4 regions of the Mesorhizobium kowhaii genome follow, and region 2 is predicted to be linked to each of the others. Evidence: predicted binding sites of a transcription regulator. Region 2 holds the regulator's gene; each other region holds the start of a gene.
What was found. Region 2 encodes LexA, which represses DNA repair genes until DNA is damaged. Its sites were predicted from a motif close to TGTTCNNNNTGTGTTCNG; they were not measured.
Positions count from the first base shown of each region.

Region 1: a site for LexA is predicted at 2,280-2,297, ahead of uvrA (excinuclease ABC subunit UvrA). Genes of this name have one in related genera too.
Region 3: a site for LexA is predicted at 1,255-1,272, ahead of ACFFNA_RS27025 (sel1 repeat family protein). Genes of this name have one in related genera too.
Region 4: a site for LexA is predicted at 4,884-4,901, ahead of ACFFNA_RS21780 (ImuA family protein). Genes of this name have one in related genera too.

Region 1 is NZ_JBHLYT010000006.1:338,532-345,694, reverse strand. It holds gene uvrA (excinuclease ABC subunit UvrA) at 1-2,130, opposite strand, end outside; gene ACFFNA_RS07615 (hypothetical protein) at 2,836-3,156, opposite strand; gene ACFFNA_RS07610 (ATP-dependent Clp protease proteolytic subunit) at 3,349-3,954, opposite strand; gene ACFFNA_RS07605 (SRPBCC family protein) at 3,979-4,479, opposite strand; gene ACFFNA_RS07600 (ArsR/SmtB family transcription factor) at 4,512-4,826, opposite strand; gene ACFFNA_RS07595 (cupin domain-containing protein) at 4,871-5,260, opposite strand; gene ACFFNA_RS07590 (single-stranded DNA-binding protein) at 5,474-5,995, shown strand; gene ACFFNA_RS07585 (DUF2306 domain-containing protein) at 6,023-6,427, shown strand; gene ACFFNA_RS07580 (OsmC family protein) at 6,477-6,902, shown strand; gene ACFFNA_RS07575 (MarC family protein) at 6,929-7,163, opposite strand, start outside.
Region 2 is NZ_JBHLYT010000006.1:227,520-234,682, reverse strand. It holds gene ACFFNA_RS07000 (ComEC/Rec2 family competence protein) at 1-1,376, shown strand, start outside; gene lexA (transcriptional repressor LexA) at 1,370-2,107, opposite strand; gene ACFFNA_RS06990 (GntR family transcriptional regulator) at 2,487-3,224, opposite strand; gene kynU (kynureninase) at 3,380-4,627, shown strand; gene kynA (tryptophan 2,3-dioxygenase) at 4,691-5,527, opposite strand; gene ACFFNA_RS06975 (AMP-binding protein) at 5,524-7,149, opposite strand.
Region 3 is NZ_JBHLYT010000052.1:122,431-129,593, reverse strand. It holds gene ACFFNA_RS27040 (hypothetical protein) at 1-194, opposite strand, end outside; gene ACFFNA_RS27035 (hypothetical protein) at 233-391, opposite strand; gene ACFFNA_RS27030 (DUF2147 domain-containing protein) at 616-957, opposite strand; gene ACFFNA_RS27025 (sel1 repeat family protein) at 1,408-1,674, shown strand; gene ACFFNA_RS27020 (ABC transporter substrate-binding protein) at 2,119-3,240, shown strand; gene ACFFNA_RS27015 (Csu type fimbrial protein) at 3,317-4,258, opposite strand; gene ACFFNA_RS27010 (fimbria/pilus outer membrane usher protein) at 4,273-6,696, opposite strand; gene ACFFNA_RS27005 (fimbrial biogenesis chaperone) at 6,668-7,163, opposite strand, start outside.
Region 4 is NZ_JBHLYT010000033.1:444,742-451,904, forward strand. It holds gene ACFFNA_RS21745 (response regulator) at 1-102, opposite strand, end outside; partial or broken gene ACFFNA_RS21750 (DUF4153 domain-containing protein) at 106-1,561, opposite strand; gene ACFFNA_RS21755 (hypothetical protein) at 1,457-1,744, shown strand; gene ACFFNA_RS21760 (HpcH/HpaI aldolase/citrate lyase family protein) at 2,114-3,004, shown strand; gene ACFFNA_RS21765 (DUF1737 domain-containing protein) at 3,054-3,260, shown strand; gene ACFFNA_RS21770 (metallopeptidase family protein) at 3,518-3,940, opposite strand; gene ACFFNA_RS21775 (LysE family translocator) at 4,077-4,709, shown strand; gene ACFFNA_RS21780 (ImuA family protein) at 4,925-5,980, shown strand; gene ACFFNA_RS21785 (DUF6504 family protein) at 5,922-7,163, shown strand, end outside.

The DNA of each region.
Region 1 (7,163 bases), 110 kb from region 2:
GTCGATGTCGATGACCTTGTCGAGGAATTCGAGACCCTCGATGCGGTCGTGGTCGGCCGGATGCTCGCGTGAGCCCATGATGCGGCGCGACGCGGCCTTGAACAGTGTCTCGATCAGGAAGGTCGACTTGCCGCCGCCCGACACGCCGGTGACGGCGGTGAAGGTGCCGAGCGGGATTTCGGCGGTGACGTTCTTCAGATTGTTGCCGCGCGCGCCGACGATCTTTAGCCGCCGGCTCTTCTTCGCCTCGCGCCGCACGCCGGGTGTCGCCACTTCGAGCGCGCCCGACAGATATTTGCCGGTGATCGAATTGGGATTGGCCATCACCTGCTGCGGCGTGCCCTGGGCGATGATCTCGCCGCCATGGATGCCGGCGGCCGGACCCATGTCGACGACATAGTCGGCATGCAGGATGGCGTCCTCGTCATGCTCGACGACGATCACCGTGTTGCCGATGTCGCGCAGGTGCTTCAGCGTGTCGAGCAGCCGCGCATTGTCGCGCTGGTGCAGGCCGATCGACGGCTCGTCCAGCACGTAGAGCACGCCGGTGAGGCCGGAGCCGATCTGCGAGGCCAGACGAATGCGCTGGCTCTCGCCGCCCGACAGCGTGCCGGAATTGCGCGACAGCGTCAGGTAATCGAGCCCGACATCGTTGAGAAAGCGCAGCCGCTCGCGGATCTCCTTCAAGACGCGCACGGCGATCTCGTTCTGCTTGTCGTTGAGCGACGCCGGAAGGTCGGTGAACCACTGGTCGGCCTTGCGGATGGAAAGCTCGGTGACTTCGCCGATATGCTTGCCGGCGATTTTCACGGCCAGTGACTCGGGCTTGAGCCGATAGCCCTTGCAGACCGGGCAAGGCGTCGCCGACATGAAGCGCTCGATCTCTTCGCGCATCCAGGCGGATTCGGTCTCCTTCCAGCGGCGCTCGAGATTGGGAATGACGCCTTCAAAAGTCTTGGTCGTCTTGTAGGAGCGCAGCCCGTCATCATACTGGAAAGTGATTTCGCGCTCACCGGTGCCGCGCAGGATGGCTTCCTTCGCCTCGTCGGTCAGATCCCTGAATTTGTCGCCGAGCTTGAAGCCATAGACCTTGCCCAGCGCTTCCAGCGTCTGCGCATAATAGGGCGAGGTCGACTTCGCCCACGGGCTGACGGCGCCATCGCGCAGCGAGATGTTTTCGTCCGGCACGATCAAATTGCCGTCGATGGCGCGCTGGCTGCCGAGACCGTCGCAGGTCGGGCAGGCGCCGAACGGGTTGTTGAAGGAGAACAGCCGCGGTTCGATTTCCGGAATGGTGAAGCCGGAGACCGGGCAAGCGAACTTTTCCGAGAACAGGATGCGCTCATGCGTCTCGTTCTTCGATTTGTTGACCGAATCCTCGCCGGTCTGGCTGGCGTCGAGCGGCTTGTCGGCGAATTCGGCCACCGCCAGCCCATCGGCGAGCTTCAGCGCCGTCTCGATGGAGTCGGCAAGCCGGGTGGCGAGATCGCCGCGCACGACGATGCGGTCGACGACGACGTCGAGGTCATGCTTGTACTTCTTGTCCAGCGCCGGCACGTCGGCGATTTCATAGAAGACACCGTCGACCTTGACGCGTTGAAAGCCCTTCTTCTGCAGTTCCAGCAATTCCTTGCGGTACTCGCCTTTGCGGCCGCGCACCATCGGCGCCAGGATGAACAGGCGCGTGCCTTCCTCGACCGCCAGCACACGGTCGACCATTTGGCTGACCGTCTGGCTTTCGATCGGCAGGCCGGTGGCCGGCGAATAGGGGATGCCGACGCGCGCGAAGAGAAGCCGCATGTAGTCGTAGATTTCGGTGACGGTACCGACCGTCGAACGCGGGTTCTTCGAGGTCGTCTTCTGCTCGATCGAGATGGCAGGCGACAGGCCGTCGATCTGGTCGACGTCCGGCTTCTGCATCATTTCGAGGAATTGCCGCGCATAGGCCGACAGGCTCTCGACATAGCGACGCTGGCCTTCGGCATAGATGGTGTCGAAGGCGAGCGACGATTTGCCGGACCCGGACAGGCCGGTCATGACGATCAGGCTGTCACGCGGCAGATCGAGATCGACATTCTTCAGATTGTGTTCGCGCGCCCCGCGAATAGAAAGATATTTATGGTCGGCCATCGCCGGTCGCCGCCTCAGAATCTGGAATTTCCTGGAATGGCGGGTTTTCCCGGCCATCCCCTATGTAGGTAATTTTGCCGCCACGTCGAGAGACGCCACAATTCCCGACAAAAGCGTTTAACCGTCTTTCACGTGAACGGGCAAGCGGAAAGAACAAAGGCCGAACACGCTCCTGACAAAGCTGTGCAAAAACTGACTTGTACGTAACCTCCCAACGATCACATTTTTCGGTAACCGGCTATTGATGGTTGACGCCACCGACTCAGGGGCGCAGTCTCCAAAAAGTCAAACGAAGCCGGCTGTCTTTCGATGGCCTCGCCGCCCAGGGGGCGGCCTGCGAGACGCCGCAGGCATTTGCGATTTGTGCTTCGGGACGACAACGTTGCAACGGACAAAGGAGCGGAGCTATGACGCCACCGGATCGTCCCCTAGGGTTCCAGTTGTCACTGGAGCCGCGGCAGGCATAAGTGCCAGGGTTTAGCGTTTTCGCCACCCGACAAACCGTGACCTGCCATGTCCCACAAAAATTAGAGACTGCTAGTCGGATCGACGGCTGAATGCCGCGAAGCATCCGAAATCAAACGCCGGCAGTACACTCCCGGCAAAAATTGGATTTGAGATCCAAAAAAGGCCCCGACCGTTTGCGCAAAGCACGGCGGGGCCGTTTTTGTGTGCGGCGTGGTACGCGGCCACGCAATATCAACATCAACGACGCGGCGGCCCGATTGCGCCAGTGCCGACATCCACGGTGATGCTGCCGGAAATCCTCACATCCGTATCGCCGATCTTGAACTGGCCGTTCCCATTGCTGGGGAATGCGTCGTCGGGTTCGGGCTGGGGAGCCGGCTTGGCAATGCGATAGTCGCCGGTCACACCGGGCAGGGCGCCTTTCCGCGCCGGCGGTGAGCTGTCGTCGGCAAGTGCCGTGCCGCTCATGAGGCCGGCAAGAGCGATCACGACAACGGCAGTGAACACGACAACGGCGACGACGCGGTGCAATGTTCTGGACGGATGAGTGTCGGTCATCGCCCAGTTATAGTTGCGTGTCGCCGACCGGACCAGACCGGCGTCGTCAAATCTTCGACAGCCGGCAGGAATCCGATCTGGCCTAAAGCGCATCGCGATTGATTGGATTCAGGCGATGCGCTTTAGGTAGTCTGTTTTTATGCATGTCGTTCTCCCAAAACCGAGGCCACTTTTGGGCGACATGCATTAGCCTCACGCGGCCTGTTTGCGCGTATCGAAAACATGGTCGACAAGGCCCCAGGCCTGAGCCTCGCGGGCCGTCATGAAGTTGTCGCGGTCCAGCGTGCGCTCGACCTCTTCATAGGTGCGGCCGCAATGCTGCGCGTAGAGTTCGGCCATATGCCGTTTTGTCTGGCCGATGCGCTCGGCATGGCGCTGGATGTCGGAGGCCTGACCCTGGAATCCGCCCAGCGGCTGATGCAGCAGGATGGTGGCGTTCGGCAGAGAAATGCGACGCCCGGCGGTGCCTGCCATCAACAGGAACGAGGCCATCGACGCGGCAAAGCCCATGCACACCGTCGACACCGGGCAGCTGATGTATTGCATGGTGTCGTAGATGGCGAAGCCGCTGGTCACCACGCCGCCGGGCGAGTTGATGTAGAGCGAAATCTCCTTGTCGGGATTGTCCGATTCCAGCGAGAGCAGCTGCGCGCAGACCAGCGCCGAGATGTCGTCGTTGATCTCGCCGTTGATGAAAATGATACGCTCGCGCAGCAGCCGCGAGAAAATGTCGAAGGCGCGTTCGCCGCGGCTCGATTGCTCGATCACCATCGGTACCAGATTGGCAAGGTCGCTCATGTTTGTCTCCGTCCGTTTCGTTGTTCAGGCCGCGCGCAGCAGCAGCAAAGGCGTGTTCGCGGCGATTGGCTGTCTTGGATTGCGCAACCCCAGCGAAAGCCGGCAGCCGGCGCCCGTCATGGCAACCTCAGGCATCGCCGTTCGGGCAAAACCGTCATGGACGATGCGCAGATGGGTGCCGCCGGAAACAGTGCGGGCGAGTGTGAAGGTGACAATGCTGTCCAGTGGGCTGTCGAGCGGATCCTGCCGCGCGGCATCGCCTGGCTGCGGCCGCTCGCGCCAGGAATAGCGCAGCAGCCGTTCGGGTTCGGCGTCGATGATCTCGCATTCGATCGACGCGTCCGGCCCGGCGAAGGCAAAACGGCTGCCAGTCTCGGGGCTGATGTCGTTCGGCATCATCCAGGCGGCGAGCAGCTCCGGCACGGTCAGCGCGCGCCACACCTTTTCCGGCGGCTCCGCCAGGTCGCATTCAAATTCGATCGCGTCAGGCGCGGTCTCAGAGTCCGCGTGGCTTTGGTCTGTCATTGATCCCATATTCTTCATTGATCTTATGTTCTTCATTGATCCATGTCCTTCAAAACCGCCTTCAGCCTTTCGATGCGCTCCGGCCAGAAGGTCCGGTAGCGTTCGATCCAGGAGAGCAAGGGGGCAAGCCCCTGTGGATCGGCGCGGTAATAGGCGTTGCGGCCAGCTCGCCGCTCGACCACCAGGCCAGCGCCGCGCAACACCGCCAGATGCTGCGACACCGCGGGTTGAGACACCGTCATGCCGCTGCGCAATTCCGATACGGTCATTTCGCCAGCGGCGAGCTGCTCAAAGACGGCGCGGCGCGTCGGGTCGGCAAGGGCGCGGAAAATCTCTGCTTCGATCATGACGAAAGCATAAGTCGATACTTATTGATTTGGCAAGCGCTGTTTTACGAGATTGTCGGAAGCCAGCGCCTCACTACCCCGGCAGGTCCATCAAACGTTGCCTCGAAGATTGGCGACGCAAGCACAGCGTGGATGTGAAGCGGTCCTGTGTCGACGTTCTTGAACCCGTGTTTCCTGTTCGCAGGAACAACGAGAGACTGGCCCGATGTCAGGACGTTGTGCTCATCGTCGATCCACATCTCGGCCCTGCCGGCGATAACGGTCAGCACTTCCTCGACGGGATGCCAATGCGTTGGGGCGCCGACCATGGGCTCGACCCATTGCTCGAATATGCAAAGTTGCGATGCACCGTTGCTGGCCGACACATGCATACGCGTTTCAACACCTGCTCGCCATTGCTCGCGCTGCTGGTCCTCATGTGTGACGGACTTCATTTGATCGCCCCCGACCCATTCCCGATTTCATGGAAGTTTTCAGTCCGGAACACTACATCCTGCTGACAAACATTGACAGAACGTCGTCTGCATCGTAGAACGAACAGGGAACAAAAACCTTGTGGGAAAAGCCAGCCTTAGCAGGCGGCGATTGTCCGCAGCCTGTAAGGTGCTGCGACAAAAATTTGTTTCGGATGAGCGCGGAGAAATATCATGGCGGGTAGCGTCAACAAGGTCATTCTGGTCGGCAACCTCGGTGCGGACCCGGAAGTCCGTCGCCTGAACTCGGGCGAGCCGGTCGTCAACATCCGCATTGCGACGTCGGAAAGCTGGCGCGACAAGAATTCCGGCGAGCGCAAGGAAAAGACCGAGTGGCACAACGTCGTCATCTTCAACGACCAGCTCGCCAAGGTGGCCGAGCAGTATCTGAAGAAGGGCATGAAGGTCTATGTCGAGGGTCAGTTGCAGACGCGCAAATGGCAGGACCAGACTGGCAACGACAAGTACACGACGGAAGTCGTGTTGCAGAAATTCCGCGGCGAGCTGCAGATGCTCGACGCGCGCGGACAGGGTGAGGGCGGCCAGGTCGGCGGTTATGCCGGTGGCGGCAGCAGCCGTGGTTCCGATTTCGGCCAGTCCAGCCCGAGCGAAAGCTTCAATCGCGGTGGCGGCGGTGCCAAGAGCGGCGGTGGCGGCGGTTCGTCGCGCGAACTGGACGACGAAATCCCGTTCTGAGGACAATCAACCACCGGAGAGGCGGCAATGTCGCTGCAACCGCTGCTTGCCGCCCCTTCTCCGATTCCCTGGCATGCCTTTGCGGCCTTCGCCGCATTGGCGATAGGGGCCACGCAGCTGGTGCTGCCGAAGGGAACGCCGCGCCATCGCATCGCGGGTTATGTCTGGGCCGCGCTGATGCTGGTCATCGCCGTCTCGAGTTTCTGGATTCATCAGATCCGCCTCATCGGCCCTTTCAGTCCGATCCATCTCCTGTCGATCTTGGTGCTGGTGACTGTACCGTTGGCGGTGTGGCACGCCCACAATCACCGCGTCGCCAAGGTCATGATTTCGCTGTATGTCTTTGCGCTGGTCGGCGCCGGCATCTTCACGCTGTTGCCGAGCAGGGTCATGCACGATGTCGTCTTTGGCGTCGCGCGAGCCGGACCATGACCCTATTTGATCCTTGAGGTGGATGGCCTCAAGTGAAAGGAAATCTCAGGTGAAAGCACGCGTAAAGTGGGTCGAAGAGCGCACCTTCGTCGGCGAGTCCGGCAGCGGCCACAAGGTGGTGCTGGGAACCGCGCTCGGGCCGGAAGGCAAAACACCAGGGCCTAGCCCGATGGAACTGGTGCTGATCGGCACCGGCGGCTGTTCGGCCTATGATGTTGTCCATATCCTCGAGAAAGGCCGCGAGGCGATCGAGGATTGCGTGGTTGAGCTCGACTCTGACAGGGCCGAAACCGAGCCCAGGGTGTTCACGCGCATCCACATGCATTTCGTCGTCAAGGGACGGTCGCTTTCCAGCGACAAGGTCAAGCGGGCGATCGATCTTTCGATCGAAAAATATTGCTCGGCTTCGGCGATGCTGGCCAAGACCGCCACGATTACCCACGATTTCGAAGTCGTCGATACGACGGCGAAGTAGGGCCGGCTTCGGCGGCTTGTCGCGCGCTATCCCGCAATCAGCGCCTTGATGCCATCGGCGACGAACTGCACGGCAAGCGCCGCCAGGATGACGCCGAGCAGCCGGGTCAGGATCGAACGCCCGGTCTGGCCGAGGATGCGGTCGATGCGCTCCGACAGCACGAACACCAGATAGGTGATGGCGAGGCAGACGAAGATGATGCCGACCAGCGCCGCCTGCGCGGCAAAGCCCTGAAACGAGCCGGAGAGCAGCACCGTCGCC
Region 2 (7,163 bases):
GCGCCTTCGCCCTGTTTCCAGACTTTTCCGCGCGTCGGCCGGTCAAGAAATACGCGGCCGCCGCCGCACTTTTCTCGATCGCCGCCTATCTCGTCATCTCAGGCATCGTCGTTGCCGCCGAGCGCAGCTTCATTATGCTGGCGGTGATGCTGATTGCCGTGCTGTTCGATCGGGCGGCGCTGACCATGCGCAACCTGGCGATCTCGGCGATCGCCGTCATTGTGGTGTCGCCACATGAAGTGGTCGGCCCGAGTTTCCAGATGTCGTTCGCGGCGACCGCGGCGCTGGTCGGTGCCTATGCCGGCTGGTCGGATCATCGCGCGGGGAAAACGAGACCGCCGCCGCCACGGCGATCGCTGCCCGGCTTTCTCACGCGAAAATTCCTGTTGGCGATGGGTGGCCTTGCCATGACCTCCATCATCGCCGGCAGCGCCACTGCGCTGTTTGCCATCTGGCATTTTCAGCGGGTTTCGCCGCTTAGCCTGTTCGCCAATCTCGCCATCATGCCGATCGTGTCCGTCGTCATGTTCCTGGCCGTTGCCAGCGCCTTGTTGATGCCGTTCGGGTTCGACGGGCCATCCCTCTATCTGATGGGCAAAGGCCTGACGGCAATGATCGCCATATCGGGCTGGATTTCCGAACGTTCGCCTGTCGACGCAGTCGGGTTGATTTCGCAGCAGTCTGTCCTGCTGGTGGCGATTGCCTTGGTCATTGCGACGATGGCGACGACATGGCTGCGGCTCGCAGCGCTTCCCTTCGCACTTGCCGGCATGCTGACCGTCTCGGACACGCGCCCACCGGACGTGCTGATCTCGGAGGACGCCAGGCTGGTTGCGCTGCCGATCGGCGACGGCGAACTCGCCGTCAGCCGGGCACGCCCGAACGAATTCACGGTCGACAACTGGAAACGCGCGCTGACATCCGAAACCATCGTCATGCCGGAGGTGTTCAGCAAAGGAGACGGGCAATTCGAGATAGCGGATGCCGCCGAACTGCCGCCGGGAGCGCCTTTCTACTGCACATCAGGCGTTTGCCTTGCCAAGCATCCGTCCGGCGCGATCATTGCGCATGTCGAAGACCGAAAGGACGCCTGGAAAGCCTGCAGCCTCGCTGACCTGATCATCATCAATGACGCCACGGCCTATGACCCCTGTCACGATCCGCTGGTGCTCGTCATCACCAAGCGACAACTGGCTCGCAAGGGTAGTGCGGCCGTCTTCTTCGATCGCCAATCGGCGACCACGCCTGCGACGATCAGCTTCGCGGTGGACAGGCCATACCGGCCCTGGCACACGCAGCGCAAGTTCTCGCGCGAGGCGAGGGGCCTGCCACCCTACCGCAAACCCGAAAAGCCGGTTGCAAGCCCTGCTCAGTAGCGCCTGATCAACCCGACGAGCTTGCCTTGCACCTTGACCCTGTCCGGCCCGAAAATGCGGGTTTCATAGGCGGGGTTGGCAGCTTCGAGAGCAATCGAAGCACCCTTGCGGCGGAACCGCTTCAGCGTTGCTTCCTCTTCATCCACCAGCGCCACGATGATCTCGCCCGGGCTGGCTGTATCGGCGTTGCGGATGATGACGGTGTCGCCATCGAAGATGCCGGCCTCGATCATCGAATCGCCCTTGACCTCGAGGGCGTAGTGCTCGCCGCCCATGATCATGTCCGGCGGCACCGAGATCGAATGCGTCTGATGCTGGATAGCGTCGATCGGCACACCGGCGGCGATGCGCCCCATGACCGGGATCGACACGGCGGAAACCACGTCGTCGTCATTGCCGGCCGAAGGCATCCGCGAAAGCGCTGGCTTGATTTGCCGGCCAAGGCCGCCTTGACCGAGGCTGCCTTGGATGACGCTTGGCGAGAACTTTCTTGCCGCGTTGAGGCCGGGCGCGATCGAATCCGGCAGTCGCAGCACTTCCAGCGCGCGCGCCCGATTTGGTAGCCGGCGAATGAAACCGCGCTCCTCCAGCGCCGTGATCAGCCGGTGGATGCCGGATTTGGAGGCGAGGTCGAGCGCTTCCTTCATCTCGTCGAAGGAGGGCGGAATGCCGCTTTCCTTGAGCCGTTCATGAATGAACATCAGCAGTTCATGTTGTTTACGCGTCAGCATGGCGACCCCCCAGGAAACCTGAAACCAGAATCGGAAAAACAAACCCAGAACAAACACTATCTGTTCCAGTTGTGTTCCGCAACCGTTTAAAGTTTAATGAATTTGTTAAGGCGGCTGAAATCATTGGCGCGCGGCGGTGAGCCGCGATCGAGGGCCCCCTGCCGCCGCGGCGCACTGGCCTGCATTGAAATTGTTTTGGTTAATGGCCTGTGGCCCACTTCGTGGCGAGGTTTGGCATCAGCTGCCGACAGACCTCGATTGGGGGCATTTCCACTTTCACGTCTCGTTCAGCTGCCGTGAACGAAACGAAGCCAAAATGCCAACTTTCGTCAGAGAAATGGCAGATCTCCCTTGGTCTTTGTCCTTGTCGAACGGCAGATCATCGCGTGTTCATATTGTCCTTACCGGCATGGACATAGACATGCAGCGTATAGCCGATATGAGCGGTCATCAGCGCCTTCGCACGCTCGACGTTGCGATCCAGCGCCGCCTGCATGAGCGCCGTGTGATGTTCGATCGCGACAGCCTGGCGCAACGCCTCCATGGCCTCTTCATAGCCATGCTGCAGGCCGGCGGCCGCCCGCAAGGTTGGTGCCAGGCCGAGAAAGCGGTGATGGCGACGCAACTGATCCGCGATCGTGGAATGGAAGGTCAGCAGCCAGGGGGATGTTGCCGCACTGAGCAGTGCCGCGTGAAAAGCCTCGTGTTTTTCATCCCACTCGTCGACCACTGCGTCGGACGGGTCGTCGACCGCGGTCTTGCAACGCGACAGCCGGTAATGGGCGGCGACGACGATGTCCTCCCATTCACGGCCGCCTTTCTCGATCGATTCCTGGAGCAGAGGCAGTTCAACCACCAACCTGGCGCGTGACAGGTCTTCCAGTTCGAAGCGCGACACCGGAGCGACGGCAAAGCCGCGATTGCTGATGGCGGTCACCAGGCGCTCGGCCTCCAACCGCGACAGCGCTTCGCGCAACGGTGTCCAGCCAATGCCGTAGCTGTTGCGCAACGCGCTGAGCTTGAGTGGCGCGCCGGGCTTCAGACGGGTGGTGAGGATATCGCGACGCAGCAGCCTGTAGGCTGCTTCCGTTTTCGAGAAGTGCTCGTCGTCCAGCATCGTCGTCCATCCCTCGGATGGTGATTATATATGAAAGCCTCACATTGCGTAAATTATATATAATGTTTGACAGCGCCCACGGGACTGCCCATGATCGCCCAACGGTTTCACCTGATATGTTCATCGAGCACGCTCATGCGCGGGGATAGTCGACCATGAATGCAACTCTCGATCTCGCTGCAATCGAGGCGATGGATGCCGCGGATCCGCTGCGTTCCATGCGCGATCGCTTCGTCTTGCCGCAAGGGGTGATCTACCTTGACGGCAATTCGCTTGGCGCGGCTTCACCCGCCGTCTTCGATGAACTGAACAAGGCCGCGACACAGGAATGGGCGCAGGATCTCATCCGTGCCTGGAACACCGCCGGCTGGTTCGACATGCCGGTCGAGCTCGGCGACCAACTCGGGCGCCTGATCGGGGCCGCGGCCGGCCAGACTGTGGTCTGCGATACGACCTCGATCAACATCTACAAGGTGCTGCATGCGGCGCTCGCGATGAGGCCGGACCGGTCGGTCATCGTCGCCGAGGGCTCCAGCTTTCCAACCGATCTCTATATGGCCGAGGGCGTTGCCTCGACGCGGCCGGGCACGACGCTGCGGCTAGAGGGCGTCGATGCGCCTGAGATTGAAGCGCTTATCGACGAGCGCGTCGCCGTCATCCTGGTCAACCATGTCAACTACAAGTCCGGCCAGTTGCGCGACATGGCGGCGCTGACGCGCAGGGCCCATCAGGCCGGTGCGCTGATCGTCTGGGATCTCTGCCACACGGCGGGTGCCTTGCCGGTCGAGCTCGACGGCGCCAATGCCGATTTCGCCATTGGCTGTACCTACAAGTACCTCAATGGCGGCCCGGGTTCGCCGGCCTTCATCTATGCCGCAAAGCGCCACCATGATGATGTCTATCAGCCGCTCAGCGGCTGGTGGGGGCATGCGCGGCCCTTCGCCTTCGAACAGGCCTATGCCGCCGGCACCGGCATCCGCCGGTTCTTGTGTGGCACGCAGCCGGTGTTGTCGATGCGGGCGCTCAAGGGCGCGCTGGACGTCTGGAACGATGTCGACATGACGGCGGTGCGCAAGAAAAGCATCGCACTGACCGACCTGTTCATCCAGCTGGTCGAAACAAAGTGCAGCGCCTACGGGCTAGAACTCGAAAGCCCCCGTAACGGCAACGAGCGCGGCAGCCAGGTGTCGTTTATTCACCCCAACGGATATCAGGTGATGCGGGCCTTGATCGAACGCGGTGTGATCGGCGATTTCCGCGCGCCTTCGACCATCCGCTTCGGGTTCACGCCGCTCTATGTCGGCTACAGGGATGTCTGGCAGGCGGTCGAGGTGCTGGAAGACATCCTGCGCACCGGCGCCTGGCAGGACGCGCGCTTCGAGGTCAAGGCTGCGGTCACGTGAGTGTGTGTCGCCCAAAAGTGCGCCGCGGTTTTGGGACAACGACATACGCAAAGCAAAGACAGATCAGAGACGGGTGCGGACCGTCCAGAGCTCTGGAAACAGGACGACCTCAAGCATCTTCTTCAGGTAGGACGCACCCGACGTGCCACCGGTGCCGCGCTTCAGGCCGATGATGCGCTCGACCGTGGTGACGTGGTTGAAGCGCCAGCGGCGGAAATAATCCTCGAAGTCGACCAGCTTCTCGGCCAGTTCGTAGAACATCCAGTAGCGCTGCGGATCGCGGTAGACTGTCTGCCAGGCAACCAGGACCGCTTCATTCTCGGTGCGCGTCTCACGCCAGTCGGTGCGCCTGGCGTCGGCGCCGATGTCGAATCCGTTGCGGGCGAGCAGCAGCAGCGCTTCGTCGTAGAGCGATGGCTCGGCCAGGATAGCCTCAAGCTTCCCGCTGAGATCCGGCCGGTGCTTGTGCGGGCCGAGCATGGCGAGGTTGCGGTTGCCGGCCATGAACTCGATGGCGCGATACTGCCAGGACTGGAAACCCGAGGATTGGCCGAGCGCGTCGCGGAACTCGGTGTATTCGCTGGGCGTCATCGTCCGCAGCACGTCCCAGGCGTTGTTCAACTGCTCGAAAATGCGGGCGACGCGCGACAGCATCTTGAAGCTCGGCTCGAGGCGGTCGGCGCGGATCGAGCGGATCGCGGCACCGATCTCATGCAGAGCGAGCTTCATCCAGAGTTCGGAGGTCTGATGCTGGATGATGAACAGCATCTCGTCATGCGCCGACGACAGCGGCGTCTGCGCCTCCAGCACTTTCTCCAGGTGCAGATAGTCGCTGTAGGACATGCGCTCCTTGAACGACATCTGTGCGCCTTCGGAGGCCGGATCGTATGGCTCGCTCAATTGATTTTCTCCGTGCGCAGCCGGAAGCGCTGGATCTTGCCGGTCTGCGTCTTGGGCAACGCAGCAATGAACTTCACCGATCGCGGATATTTGTAGGGCGCGATCGTCGCTTTGACATGGTCCTGCAGGCGCTTGATGGTCATTGCGTCTGGCTCCACGCCTTGCACAAGCACGACATGCGCTTCGACGATCTGGCCGCGCTCGGCGTCCTCGGCACCGATGACAGCGCATTCGGCGACATCCGGATGCGCCAGCAGCGCCGCCTCGACCTCGGGTCCGGCAATGTTGTAGCCGGCGCTGACGATCATGTCGTCGGAGCGCGCGGCGAAATGGAAGAAGCCGTCCTCGTCCTGGCTGAAGGTATCGCCGGTGAGGTTCCAGCCGTCGCGAACGTATTCCTTTTGCCTGTCGTCAGCCATGTAGCGGCAGCCGGTTGGCCCACGCACTGCCAACCTGCCGGTCGAGCCACGCGGCACCTCGCGCATCTCGTCATCGACGATGCGCGCCTCGTAGCCGCCCACCGGCTTACCGGTCGACGCAGGCTTCATGTCGTCGAAGCGGTTGGAGATGAAGATGTGCAGCATTTCGGTGGCGCCGATGCCATCGAGGATCGGCTTGCCGGTCTTTTGCGTCCACTCCTCGAAGACCGGAGCAGGCAAGGTTTCGCCGGCTGAAACAGCGACGCGCAGCGATGACAGGTCTGCACCCTCATCCATGGCCTTCAGCATGGCGCGATAGGCGGTCGGCGCGGTGAAGGAGATGGTCGCTTTGTAGGTCTCGATGATGTGGATCATGTTGGGCGGCGTCGCCTGTTCGAGCAGCGTCGCCGCCGCCCCGAAGCGCAGGGGAAAGATGGCGAGACCGCCAAGGCCGAAGGTGAAAGCCAGCGGCGGCGAGCCGACAAAGATGTCGTCCGGCGTCACCTGGAGGATTTCGCGGGCGTAGGCGTCGGCGATGATCAAGAGGTCGCGGTGGAAATGCATCGTCGCCTTCGGCACGCCTGTCGTGCCCGAGGTGAAGCCGAGCAGCGCGACGTCGTCGCGGCCGGTGTTGACGGCGCTGAAAACAACCGACTTGTCGAGGGCCGCGCGATCGAGTTCGGCATCATGGTTGGCGGTGCCGTCGAAGCCGATAACCTGCTTGAGGAACGCGCTGTCCTTGGCGCAGGCGGTCATCTCGTCCATCAACCTGGTGTCGCAGAGCGCGATTGTGATTTCCGCCTTGTCGACGATCTTGGCAAGCTCGCCGGCGCGCAGCATCGGCATGGTGTTGACGACCACGGCGCCGACCTTGGTGGCAGCCAGCCAGCAAGCGACCATGGCGGGGTTGTTGGCCGAGCGGATCAGCACCCGGTTGCCGGGCTTCACGCCGTAGTTCTCGACCAGCGCATGGGCCAGCCTGTTCGTCCAGTCGGACAGTTCCTTGTAGGTGCGGCGGCGGCCATTGCCGATCAGCGCGGTGTGGTCACCCAGGCCCTTCTCGACCAGCCTGTCGGTCAATTCGACGCCGGCGTTGAGACGTTCGGGATAGTCGAAACCATCGAGCAGGAAGTCCGGCCATTGCTCGGGCGGCGGCAGGTGATCGCGCGTGAACGTGTCGATATGCGCTGAAGGCCCAAGCATGTCGCCGCTATCCT
Region 3 (7,163 bases), on a different contig from region 2:
TAACCGCGCTGCAGGCTGACCAGGAGCACAAAGCCGACGCCGGACTTCCTCAAAGCTGGCGCTTCGATCGTCGAGCCGGCATCGGCGCGCATCATCGGCACGGCCAGAACCGGAGCGGCCAGAACCATCAGGATAAGCGCCGCCCGCGGCAGAAGCCGGAGGGTCTTGAGAGCGTTGGCGGCGATGCGGTTCATGGTGTTCTGCTTTTCTTTTCGAGGTCTGGTTTCTTTGTTCAGTTGCGAAGATGGGTGGGGCAGGCGAGGCGGCAGGTCCGGGAACTGGCTTCGTCCCAGGCGCGGGCCGGGCGCCCCGTTTCGGCGACGAGGATGGCGAAGAACATTCCAAACAGGCTCATCAGCAGGCAGACGATGGTGAAGCGGCGAGCAAGCATTGGGTCGTGTCTCCTTCAACACGCTGGAGAATGCCCGAGCGCGACTGAACCGGCTCTGATGCCGGCGTTCATCTGCGGTTCAAATTGATTGACGAGTTTTGACGGCGCCGGTGTCAGCTTCGACAGGTTCCAGCAGGAGGCGGCGAGGCGAGGGCACGTGCCCTCAACAAAACGAAAACGGGGCCCGTCGAGGCCCCGCCATCAAGTCACAAGGATGCGGTCGATCAGAGCTTGTGCCAGGTTTGGCTCTTGCAGATCAGTCCGCCGAGCACGCAGCCGCTCATTTTGAGCGAGGCGCCCGACAACGTCGCCTTGCCCGAATAGGTCTTGTCGTTTGCCGGATCGGTGATGTTGCCGGCATATTTGTTGTCGCCGGCGGCCTTGAGCGAACCGATGGTCTTGCCGGCATATTTGCCGGACTTGAGCGTGATGGAAAACGTGCCGCCGCCAGCGATGGCTGCGGTATCGCCGGCCTGCGTCTTCCAGTCGCCCTCGATCGGATCGGCCCACGCCGCACCCGCCATGATCAATGTGGCCGCCAGGGCCAGGCTCACTTTTCGAAACATGGTCTTCTCCCTTTGGATATCCGGCCGGATGCTCCGCCTCGCCGGTCTGCCGCTTACGCAAACGTAAGCTAATCCAGCTCCTGGCAAAACAAAAGCGGTGCCGCAGCGGAAGACTTTGGGATTTTGAAAGGCGCCAATGCGGGCCGTGCGGGCAAGGAAAGAAAGCATCGGCGGATCGTGTTTGTTTCCCGTGGTTAGCGGAGTGTTGATTCCCGCCGCGAAAATTTTCGTCGAATTTGAGGAAAACCGGCGCGATTGCTGGCTTTGTATCCTTAACGAATTTCGGCGTTTACCTCTTGTTTTAGCTTTGTTTTCCTCAAATTAAGCACGCCACTTAACGACGGATTCAAGCCTCCACGGCATTCTCGAAAGCATCGGAAGAGCAGCCCGCAAGGACGAAAGAAGGCAGCTCTCGGGAGCCTGACAGGGGCCAGAAACAGGGGATTTGAAATGGCACGTTTTGAAATGCTTGAAGCAGGCTTCGGCGCCATGGGGGCAACTGCCCAGGCCGACATCCTTTTCGAACTGGGCATGATGTATGCGACCGGCCGCGATTGCGAGACCGATGTCATTGCCGCCCACAAATGGTTCAACATCGCCGCGATCAAGGGGTCGGCCCGCGCTGCGGAACTGCGCTCGGAACTGTCGGCAGCGATGTCCAAGGTCGAGATCGCCAAGGCGCTTCGCGAAGCCCGCGAATGGATGACCATGCACTGAGATCTGCCAACCGCGGATAGACCTATCGAAGACAGGGAAGCTCGGGATCAAGACCGCACAGACGGCCAGACCCGGTGAAATAGAAGGCCGCGCAAGACGGTCGACGACCTAGAGCATGATCCCGAAAAATGGAATCCGGTTTTCGGAATCAGGCTCAAACAAAGAGATAAAAAGAACGCGACAGGCCAGCTAGGCTCAGTCGCGCGATGCGGGGAAGGCGAGTTGGATTTCGGGGCGCGGGGGCGCTTGGGGACCGCTTGACGAGCAAAAAGCCACGACCAGCCGGAACAAGGCTGGCGTGGCTTTTTGCGTGGAAGAGGTCTTGCAGGCCCAATCGAGTGCCGCCGATGCGCCTAGACAGGCCCAGTGAAGGATGAAATTGTCCCGCCTCTCTGGAAGAAGCGCGGCCGGACGACCGCGCGTGAGTGGAGGAGTTCTATCACCATGAAAAAAATGAGTATTTTGAGCGCGGCCGTTTTTGGCCTGATGATGAGTGCGCCGGTCGCATTCGCCGACGACATCACCTTTGCGGTGGTCGGTCCGATGACCGGACAGCTCGCCACCATCGGCGATCAGTTCAAGCAGGGCGCACAGGCCGCTGCTGACGCGATCAACGCGGCGGGTGGTGTCGACGGTCGCCAGATCAAGTTGAGTATCCAGGACGACCAGTGCGATCCCAAGCAGGCCGTGTCGGTCGCCAACCGGATCGTCGCCGATGGCGTCAAGTTCATCGATGGCCACGCCTGCTCGGGTTCGAGCATTCCGGCCTCTGCCGTCTATGCCGAAGCCGGCGCCCTGATGATGAGCCCGGCCTCGTCCAACCCGGTGCTGACCGACGCGGCCGCCAAGGCCGGTTGGCCGACGATCATGCGCCTTTATACGCGTGACGATGCGCAGGGCGCCTTCATCGGCCCATGGATCGCCAAGAAGTTTGCCGGCAAGAATGTCGTCGTCCTGCACGACAAGAGCGCCTACGGACAGGGCGTGGCCGACGCCGTCAGGGCGACCATGAATGCCGGCGGCCTCAAGGAAGTGTATTATGACGGCATCAATGCCGGCGAGAAGGACTATTCGGCTCTCGTCACCAAGCTAAAGGACTTGAAGGCCGACGTCGTCTATTTCGGCGGTTACCATCCTGAAGCCGGTCTGATCCTGCGCCAGTCGGCGGAACAGAACCTCAAGTTCCAGCTGATCATGCCGGACTCCATCGCTTCGCCGGAGTTCTGGCAGGTTGCCGGCCCGGCCGGCGAGGGCACCATGTTCGTCTTCCCGTCGGATCCGCAGGCAAAGCCTGAAGCCAAGGCCGCGGTCGAGAAGATCAAGGCGGGCGGCTTTGTACCGGAAGGCTTCACGCTGTTCTCCTACGCGGTGGTCCAGGCCTTCGCCGAAGGCGTCAAGCGCGCCGGCAGCGATGACCCGGGCAAGGTCGCCGAAGCGTTGAAGAACGGCACGCCGATCAGCACCGTTGTCGGCGACGTCACCTTCGACGAAAAGGGCGACCTCAAGAATGCCAGCTATGACATCAACCAGTGGCATGACGGCAAGTACGCGCCGATCGCGCAGTAATCGCTGACGTCGCCTGGAGGCAAGGCATTGCAGCGCCGCGCGTTCTTCTGGATGCGCGGCGCTTTGATGCAACGACCTAATACGTCACGGTAACGACAACAGTATCGGTATAGACGCCGGCCGAGGGTGTCGTCTGCGGGGGAACACGGCCGTAGACGGTGAGATCATGCGCCGCACCGTCGCCGCTTCCCGCCACGGTACTTCCTGGCGTCGACGCATCGCCCCATGGCTGGCTGCGTGCGACATCCTTGTAGAGGCCGTAGGTTACGGTTTCCGCGCCCTTGGACATCTTGCGCGAGGTCGGGGGCGAACCGCTCGTTCCGCCGTTAAGCGACACTGTGTAAGGCGTGCCCGGAGTGCATCTGACGGAAACTTCACCGGTCGCATCGACATTGGCGCCCAGAATGCCGTTTGATCCGAAATCGATGTTCTGGATTGCCAGCAGACAATTGGCCGGAACGGTCGCATTGATCGTGAATGTGGGTCTGTCGACGGAGCCGGCGCTGGTGCTGCAATCGTTGAGCAGGCTGTATCGATAGCGGAACTCGACGTGGCTCCCGGAGAATGTGGAGAGATAGGTCGCCGGCACCGCGGTCATCGCCTGTCCGCCCAACACGGCGCCATAGATCGTCTGGCTGCTGGAACCGCTGCCGAACGCGTTCAGCGTCAGGGCAAAGGCCGGCGCCATAGGCGGATACGGCCACGCATAGGAGCCCCACACCGCCGAGCGCGCGGAATCCGAATAAAGCTGGTAGTCGAGATGATTGGCGCCGCTCAGCATTTGACGGGCCGAAGCCGTGGCGCCGCCGGTGCCCGTACCCAGATTTGGGCAGACGAGGATGCGCTGCAACGTCAATCCAGTGCAGTTTACGCTGAGTGCGGCTGTTGAATTGCTTGACGAACCGGAAAGCGTATCGACCAGCCCGAAATTCATCGCCGATACGCCAAAGCTGCAGCTTTGGGCCCAGGCAACGGTCGGCAAGAGCAGGGCGGCCGACAGCATAGCGAAACGGAGCATGGTTCGTCCTCGCCTCAAAAACAGGTGACCTGCTTGATGATTACCTGTTGGCCGGGCACTGCCCGATAGGCGAATTCAGCTCGACACGAGCTGCCATCCGGCAATTCAATGGCCACGGCATTTTGTCGATGAAGGGTGCGGATATAGGCCTCGCCGTCGTACCCGATCACAAATTCCTCGTCGGCGCCCTCGACGCGGCCCTTGGCGCCGACGGCGATCGGCGTGCCTTTGCGGTCGACCAGGGAGACAAGCGCCGCATCGGCGGCCTTTGAAACGCCGAAATCAAGGACGACGCCACTTCGATCGGCCGGCACGACGATTTTGCGCGTCTCCGGCACGTCGGCATCGACCGTCAAGTTCCTTGGATCGATGGAAATGGTGTTGTCTTCGTAGGAGTTCAGATCGGGAACCAGGATCTTTCCCTGCCGGTTGCTGACGCCGACCGGCCTGTTCTGGTGCTGGACTTCCACGCCAGCAACGCCGACGTCGACAACAGCAAACGCGTCGTCGATACGGTTGGTGGCAAAAATGCCGCCGCCGGCGACGGCGATTGCCCCATCGACCTCTGCGGTTCCACGAACGCTCTTGTCGAATTGCTGGATGCCGGTCTCCACTCGTGCCCATGGTGAACGGTAGCTGACGGCAGCCGACCGATTGGGCGTGCCGCCCTCGGACGTCCTCGCGCGCCAGCCGATGCTGCCGTTCTCCAGCCGTTCGGATTTGGCGATGTCGGCGAACACCGACACGCCATCAGGGCCGTCTGCGACCCCGGTCGAGGCGGTGACATCATCGCCGAGCGGCATGGAGATGCCTGCAAACACGCCAAAACTGTTTTTGTCGTCAAGGTCGGTGAAGGCAGTGGCATAGAAGCTGCTGTCCTTGAACACTGTCTGGCTGTACGAAACGCCGACGATCTGGCTGCTCTCTCCCTCGGCGCTCTTTATGTGCGCGTAGGAAAGGTTGAGGTTTGAAAAATCAAGTGGCATCGGCACGCTCAGCGTCACCTGGTCGAGCGCGCGAGGAACGCCGGCGCTGAAGATCGGGAATTCGTCCGGGCCCGGGACAGCGTCGATGTCGGCGGTGACCGATGCAATGTCCTCGTAGCCGCCGAACGCGCGTTGTATGCGGCCATAGAGGGACCATCCATCGTGGCTCAGCTCAAGCGAGGCGTTGACGAGCGCACCCGTCTGGCCTTCGTGATGGCTGCCTGCCGCCGCGATGGAGGCTGCGCCGAAATAGCCGAGCGGAAACGCCATGCCGGCGCCGCCATTCACAAGATCCTCGCCACCCTCGACGTGGCCTTCCAGTGTCAGCCAGTTGGTCAGCCCGTAGCGCGTGCTTGCCGAGCCATAAATGGCCCCGTCATAATCATAGGATTCGACACCGAAATTGCGCCGTGGAGAGCCGACCTCGGCGGTGAAATCGAGCAGGCCCCGCTTCAGAAGCATGTTGGAATTGTAGAATGGCAACGTCACGGTGGTTTCACGGCCGAGGCTGTCGCGCAGGACAATTTGGGCTTGGCCAGCTCCGGTGAATATTGGCAGGTTTGTCACCTGAAACGGCCCGGCCGGGACGTCGCTGCTATAGGTCCGCGCATTCTGTGTGTAGACCTCGAGCGTCGAGGGGACAGCAGCGGTTCCTGAAAAGCTTGGAAGCGGCAAGGTGACCAGATCGGAACGCAGGGAAAAATTGCGCTGGATCTGAAAGCCGCCGAGATACACAGGCCTGGTCCACGCCAGTCCACCCGAGACAAAGTCACCCGCTTTGTAGGTTAGCAACCGCTCGGGATCGGAATAACTCCAGGTCGTGTTCAGCCGAGTGAAGCCGTCGAGTTCGCCGTCGGACAGGCTGGCGATAAAGCCTTGGCTCAACGTTCCGTAGGGGCTGAAAAGCCGCGCATCGAAACCGCCTGAGACGCCGCGAAAGAGCTGCGAGGTGCGATCCTTCAGATCGTTGGTGCTGGCGAACAGGGAGTAGTTCAGCACACCGCCAAAACCGGATTGCGGCTCGATCCTGTCCCGCTTGCCCTGCAGGGCAATGTCGATGACGTGGGCGGAGCGTGCCGCATTGGTGGCCGTCACATAGAGACGTTGGGTCGCTTCATCGATACGATAGGAGACGTCCGGGAGCCGATCGACCCGCACCAGGTGATCGCCACCCATCGCACTTTCGACAGGCTCCAGCCCAACCTGCTGCAATTCGTCCGGCGTGGAGGCCAGGCCGCCATCCGATAGCTGCTTGAAAGCGCCGATCAGCCCCGTCGAGACGTCGTTGACGAAGACTTCCAGATACAGATCGCGGCCGTCGGCCGGGGCCGCTGCGGAATCCGTCACCGAGGCGGACGGCAACATATCTTGGGCTTTGACCTGCATGGTGGGAAATGCGGCCACGACAGCGGTGATCGCGACCCTACTGGCCTTTGATCGCAACGTTGGCATCGAACGGTCCAAAATCGCTCTGGGCCGACAACGAAACTGCCCCGCCCGAAAGCGCCTTCCCCGCGACCGGCCATTGCATGGTCGCACCGCCGAGCACGTAGCCGACAAGACCGTTGCGGCTGCCGAGTTTTCGTCCGCTTTGAGTCAGCATCAAATCGGACAATCTCAAGCGACTTTCGCCGGTGTTTCTTGCTGTCAGGACCAGCCTGCGACCCTTGCCCGAGAGGCTCCAGGAAACATTTGGAGCAGCCGCATCGGGATTGCGAAAGAACACCGGAACTGAATAGCGCAGTACCAGACTGACGGTTCCGGCCTTCTTTCTCGACGGATCAGGAAGTTCGTCGATGATGACACGATAACTTTCCTCGCCCGCAACGGCCGATTTCGATACCCGCACAACCCGCACCGTATAGTTGGCGCCGGGGCCAAGCTTCGCAGCCGGGGGACTGGCAACAACATCACTGGTC
Region 4 (7,163 bases), on a different contig from region 2:
ATCGGCCACCGCTTGCGTCTTCATGCCGGCCTTTTCCAGCGCAAAGCAGATCACCTCGCGGATATGCGGATCATCGTCGGCGACGAGGATGTGATGCGGCATGGATCAGCGGCCCGGCACGTAAGGTTTGCTGGCGTCAGGAACCACGACAGGGCCCCTCGTGTCGAGATAGGCAAGCAACCGCCAGTCGCGAAAGCTCCAGGCCCGCCAGCTCTGCTGGAGGGTGCGATACCAGCCTTCGTCGCTGCCGCGCAGCCCCGCCAGTTCGCGAAAGACGGGATCGTTGGCGGCAGCCGTCCGGCTCTGATGATCGAGGAAGCGATCGAGTGCCGGAAACGCGCCCGGGCCGAGCGAGCGCAGATACCAGGCGTCGAGGGAGATGCCCAGGCCGGTCATTTCGAGGGAATGGTCGACATTGTAATTGGCGATCAGCGCGGCGAAGTTGATGAAACAGCCGGCATAAAGCGTCAGAGATAACGTCAGAAGATTGGCGGACAGCAGCCATTCATTGGATTTTCCAAGCGCGATGCGGGCGATGATCAGGGCAAGGCCGGCCGCCACCAGCCCCATCCAGACGAAAGCGGCGACGCGCCAGTAGGTCAGCGCATAGATGCCGATATAGAGGTCGAGCCGCAGGATCGACGAGATGACCAGCATGATGTTCTGCGCCACCCAGGCATAGACCAGCCGGCGGATGAGCGGATCGGCTGATGCAGCACTTCCGGGCCGCAGCGCCGCCAGCACGAAGCCGGCAGCAAGCAGCGCGGTGACGATCAAGGGATAGGCGCCGCGATGCGCGTAAGCCGCGTAGCTGAGCCCGTCGGGCAGCGCCACCCCGCCCCACAGATAGGTGGCGTCGAGACCGGTCTGCAGCGCAAACGCCGAATAGGATGTCCTCGATGGTGGTGACGGTTTTCTCGGATTGAGCGCTGACCGCCGCTGGCGGCATCGCGCGCGGGATGCGGCGCAACAGGCGAGGCAGGCGTGGCCGCAGAAAGGCCCAGACACAGGCCAGCACGAACAGCCAGAAGGCAATCCGCGTGAGCTGGATGAGATCGAGCAGCTTCAGAAGGTCGATCAGCGACAGCCAGTAGTCGATGACCGGATTGGCGGCGCCGAACAGGGCCAGGAAGACCGCGCCGAGCGTCAGCGGCATCACCCAGACGGCGATCGCCGCCAGCCGGACGCGGCGCCGGCCGAACCGGCGCGCCGTCTTGCGCCAGCGGATGAAATCACCAATGAGCCGGAACGGCACCGCCAGCCCGAACAGCGCGATCTGGCCGGCAATGCGGGCGATGCGATGGCGCAGACGTCCGCTGAGCGAAAGCGCGAAGACGATCATGGCCGCAAGCGCTGTTGACACCGACAGGGCGCTGACGTTTTCGGCAAGCGGCAGCAACGCGACAAGCAGCGCGACGGGCTTGAGCCACAGCCTGCCGTCGCTGAAGGCAGCGGGATGCACGGCGACGACCGCGGCGGCCATCAGGATGGCGAACAGGAAAACCGTGATGCCGGCGGGCTGGCCGTAGAAGAGAAAATCCGCCAGCGCGACCAGCACCACGGCAACACCGAGACGGGCGCAATAGCTCGGCGCGGCAGAGAAGAATGCTGTCATGACCTGGCCCTCCTGGTCGCTTCCGGCCGGGCGGTTGGCGGGCACTTGCGGGCAAAAGGGATGAGGATCGCCACGGGATTCGCGCGCGGCGGATCGATCAGCCACCAGCCTTCGCTGCGCAACCGGTAGGGAAGGGACCAACGGGGTTTTGCTCGCTGTTGCATGCCGCCTGTCTCGCAGACCGGCCGGGAGACGGTGGGGCGTATCCGAGGAGGTTTTCCGCAAGCGTGTGCAGTTTTCGTGCAGGGCAAACGCTGCAGGTTGGCGCTGCCTCACCTGCCTGCCGGCATCCTCTCCCCGTAAACGGGGCGAGGGGCGCTGTTGTCGATGGTTTCGCCAATTGGGCGCAGCAGATGCGGACAGCCTCTTTCTCCCCGTTTACGGGGAGAAATGCCCGGCAGGGTAATGAGGGGCGGCGCCAACTCTGACAATTGGTGGACTCAAAAGCGATTGCCCTGCGCGCTTGCCTCGACCAACCACAGACGGCATAGATCAGCCATGGAAACCTATCGCCCGCGCCGCTCGGTGCTTTACATCCCGGCCTCCAACGACAAGGCGCTGGCCAAGATCGCGCAGCTTGCCTGCGATGCCGTCATCGTCGACCTGGAAGACGGCGTGGCCCCGGTCGACAAGATCGCCGCGCGTGAAAAACTGGCCGGCATTTTCGCCAACCGCCCAGTTGCCAACCACATTGGCCGGCGCTGCGAGATGGTGGTGCGCATCAATGCGCTGGCCAGCGAATGGGGCGCCGATGACCTGCTGGCTGCCTCAAGCTGCGAGCCCGACGGCATCCTGTTGCCCAAGGTCGACACGCCGCGCGACCTGCTCGAGGCCGGCGACGTGCTCGACGACAATTTTGCCCCCGACAGCGTGAAGCTATGGGCGATGATCGAGACGCCCAAGGCGCTGCTCAACATCGGCGCCATTGCCGAACTCGGCCGCGATCCGGCTTCGCGCCTGGCTTGTTTCGTTTCCGGAACAAATGATCTGCTCAACGACACCGGCGTTCTGGCAACGCCCGACCGGCGTTATCTCGTGCCGTGGCTGATGCAGATGGTGCTGGCCGCGCGCGCCGGCGGCCTCGACATGCTCGACGGCGTCTCCAACGATTTCCGCGACCTCGACGCTTTCGCCCATGAATGCACGGAAGCGGCCGCCATGGGGTTCGACGGCAAGAGCCTCATTCACCCGGCCCAGATCGAAGCGGCGAACCTGGCCTTCGCGCCGTCCCCGCAGGCAGTGGCCGCGGCGCGCCTGGTGAAGGATGCCTTTGCGCTTCCGGAAAATGCCGGCAAAGGCGTGATCGCGCTGAATGGCAAGATGGTTGAGCGGCTGCACCTGGCGCAGGCTGAAAAACTGCTGGCGAAGGCGGCCGCCATCGGCGCATGATATCATGCCCATGCTTGCCGGCTAAGGTACTCACGACAGGACTTGAGACATGAAACTCTACCGCTTTCTGACTGGCCCGGACGATGCCAGCTTCTGCCACAAGGTGACGGCGGCCCTGAACAAGGGCTGGCACCTGTTCGGCTCGCCGACCTATGCCTACGACAAGAAAGCCAAGACGATGTGCTGCGGCCAGGCCGTGGTCAAGGATATCGACGGCCAGGAGTACGGGCCGGACACCAAGCTGAGTGATTGGTAGGCTTTCACTGAGCTTTTCCTTCCTTCGTCATCCTAGGGCGTAGTAGTCGCGAAGCGACTGCGGAGACCCTAGGATCCATGCCGCTACCTCCGCCGAAAATCACGACGGACGAGGATTGGTGCGATCAGACCGACGATCGGGATGGCCGCCCGGCTCTGTTCTGCCGGAGCACTGCACCAACGTCACGGCATGGATCCCAGGGTCTTCGCGACGGAGCTTCGCTCCTGCTTCGCCCTGGGATGACGAAGCATAGGGCCTTACTCCGCAGCCTCTTCGATCTTTTCCATATCGTCATCCGACAGGCCGAAATGGTGGCCGATCTCGTGGATCAGCACGTGGGTGACGATGTCGCCCAGCGTCTCTTCGTTCTCGGACCAGTAGTCGAGGATGGCGCGGCGGTAGAGCGTGATGCGGTTCGGGCCCTCGCCGGTCTGCGGGTTCCAGCGCTCGGCGATGCCGCGTCCCTCGAACAGGCCGAGCAGGTCGAACGGCGTTTCCAGCGACAGATCGTCCATGATCTCGTCGGTCGGGAACTCGGCGATCTGGATGACGATCTCACCGGTCAGCTTGCGAAAATCCTCCGGCAGATGCGCGTAAGCCTCCAGCGCCAGGAACTCCATTTCCTCCATCGAGGGCGAAAGTTCGTCGTGCCAGGTGCGGGTCTTGTAGATGCGGGCCATGCTTTGTCCTTTGATCCCGGCATATAGGCTTTCGCGCCGGAATCGGCAAATGGCGCGGCAATTCCTGGTTCAGATGCTTTGCCGCCGCGGGGGAATCGCGTAGGGGTCAGTTCCGGCCATGTAACAGGGAGTTCTCATGCCGGACCTTTCCACTCTTGGACTTTTCGCGATTGCTTGCCTCGCCCTGACCGCGACGCCGGGGCCGGACATGCTGTTGATCGCCTCCCGCAGCGCCAGCCAGGGGCGCCCCTCGGGCCTGGCGACCTATGCCGGCATCGCCGCCGGCACCTATTGCCATGCACTGGCCGCCGCCTTCGGCCTGTCGCAACTGTTCCTTGCCGCACCCATCGCTTACGACATCGTCCGCTATGCTGGCGCGGCCTACCTCGCCTATCTCGCCTGGAAGGCGTTCCGCTCCGGTGGAACAGCGTTTGCACCGGTCGCCGGCCTGCCGCGCTACTCGCAAGGCCGCATCTTCCGGCAGGGCTTGCTGACCAACCTGCTCAACCCGAAGATGGCGCTGTTCGTGCTGGCGCTGTTCCCACAGTTCGTGCAGCCGCAGTCCGGCTCGGTGGCGGCACAGATCCTGGTGCTGGCGACCGTGCTCAACCTGATCGGACTGGTGGTCAATGGCCTGGTCATCCTGACCGCAAGCCGGATCGGTGCAGCCTTGTCGAGGCGCACGCGGTTTCGGCGGGCGCCGCAGATTCTTCTGGGAACCGTCTTTGCAGGGCTTGCGGCACGGCTCGCCTTCGGCAGCCAGCGCTAGCTTCTCGACGATGGGGTCGGTGGTGCTTGCCTTGACGGACCTCGTACCTTGGCGATGAGCGGAAACGCCTATCGCTTCGTCACGACGACTCCCGCCTTCAGGCTACTGGCCGAATGCAGAGGAATAAATTCCCCATGACTCTGCTTGACTCTTGGGGTCCCCTCTGGAATCTATAGGAACATAACAGGAACAATTGTGAGTGGAAGCTGACCGTCATGGCGATGACCGCCGTGGCGCGGGAGACTGTTTTTGCCCTGCGCCGCCAGATCGCGAAGATCGAGGGAACGTTGCCCGAGCGCCTGCAGGCGCCGGTCGCGGCGACCCCTGATGCTGGCGTCAGCACCAATGTCACCTCCAACACCGATGTCACAATTGTCCGGCGCGGCATTGCCGCGGCGTTGCCGGATGCGTTCTTGCCCACCGGCGTCGAGCGGCTCGATACCGCCCTGAGCGGTGGCCTGCCGAAAGCTGCCTTGAGCGAAATCCATGGCATTGAAACCCGCGATGCCGGAGCCGTCGCCGGCTTCGCTTTGTCGCTCGCAAGCCTGATCCTCAAGCAGACGCAAGGGCTGCCGGTGCTGTGGATCGGCACATCGGAGATTTTTCGCGAGGCGGGGTTTCCCTATGCGAGGGGGCTTCATGCCTCGTTCGGCATCGAACCCGAGCAATTGCTGTTTTCCGAGGCGCCAAAACTTGTCGATGCGCTGTGGGTCGCCGAGGAGGCCGCAAGGATGACGGCGCTCGCGGCCGTCATCCTCGAGATCCGCGGCAATCCGCAGCGGCTCGGCCTGACCGCGACGCGCCGGCTGCATGCCCGGGCGCAGAGTGCCGGCCGGCCGGTGTTCCTGCTGCGGCAGGCCGCCGAGCCCGAACCGACGGCCGCACCGGTTCGTCTCATCGTCGCGTCGGCGCCGTCAGTGCCACGCCACACCATCGCCGGGCCACTCGCCGGCTCGATCGGCCGCCCGGCCTTCACCCTCACCATCGGCAAGAGCCGCACGGCCCTGCCTGGACAATTCACACTGGAGTGGAATCCCGATGAACGCGCATTCGACGAAAGATGGGGCGACGAAAGAAGAGGCGAGGAAAGAAGAGGCGAGGAAAGAGCAAAGAATCCTGTCCCTGTGGTTTCCCTATCTGGCAGTGGAAAGGATCCTGCGGCAGCGTCTGGGGCGGTCCTGGCGTTCCCGGCCGTCGGATCACCTGCCGCTGGTGATCAGCCATCGCCGTGGGAACGCGCAGCGCATCTCAGCCCTCGACGAGCGAGCTGAGGCGCTGCACCTGAAACGCGACATGGGCATCGCCGATGCGCGCGCCATGCATCCGACGATCGACATCGTCGAGGCCGATCCGCAGGCCGACCGCCGCCTGCTTGAAGGCCTTGCCGACTGGTGCGACCGCTACACCCCGCTGGTCGCGCTGGACGCGACAGACGGCCTGTTTCTCGACGTCACCGGCTGCACCCATCTTTTCGGCGGCGAACGCGCCATGCTGGACGATATCCTGTCGCGCTTTTTCCATCAGGGTTTCGATGTCCGCGCCGGACTTGCCGCGACACCGGGCGCTGCCTGGGCGGCGGCACGCTTTTCCGGCGACCGTATTGTCGCAGGCGGCGAGGAGGAGGCGCTGCTGGCGCCCTTGCCGCTGGCAGCACTGCGCATCGAGCCGGCGATCCGCACCAGCCTGGAAAGTGTCGGCCTGCGCACGGCGGGCGCCGTCATGGCGGCACCGCGCGCGCCGCTTGCCCGCCGCTTCGGCGCCTCCTTGCTTTTGCGCCTCGACCAGGCGCTTGGCCGCCTCGACGAGGCGGTGTCGCCGCGCCTTCCCGTCGCACCGCTTTCGGTCGAACGCCATCTCTCCGAGCCCGTCACCCTGACCGAGGACATCGAACGGCTGGTGGGCATGCTGGCGGCGGCATTGAAGACCGACCTCGAGCGTCGCGGCGAGGGTGCCAGGACGTTGGCGCTGCTGCTCTTTCGCGTCGACGGCGCCGTCAGCCGCATCGCCATCGGCACCTCGCGGCCGATGCGCGAACCCCAGCTGATCCAGAAATTGTTCCATGAAAGGCTGGCCGCGCTCGAACAGGATATCGATGCCGGCTATGGCTTCGATCTGGTGCGGCTCTCGGTGCTGACGGCCGCCGCTTTCGACATGCAGCAGGCCGACCTTGCCGGCGAAGTGACCGACGACGGCGCCGATATCGCGCTGTTCGCCGACCGCATCCGCGCAAGGCTCGGCGAGGGCGCGGTCCTGCAGCCGATCACCGTGGAAAGCCATCTGCCGGAGCGTGCGGTTGCGACAATCCCCTTCACCGCGGCCCCGCGCCGGACCACGCCGCCGAAGAAGCCGGACCGGCTGCAGGCGCCGATGACCATCTTCCCGCCGGAACGGCCGATCCGTCTGTTCCGCTCGCCCGAACCCATCGAGGTGCCGGCCACCGAAATGCCGGAGGGC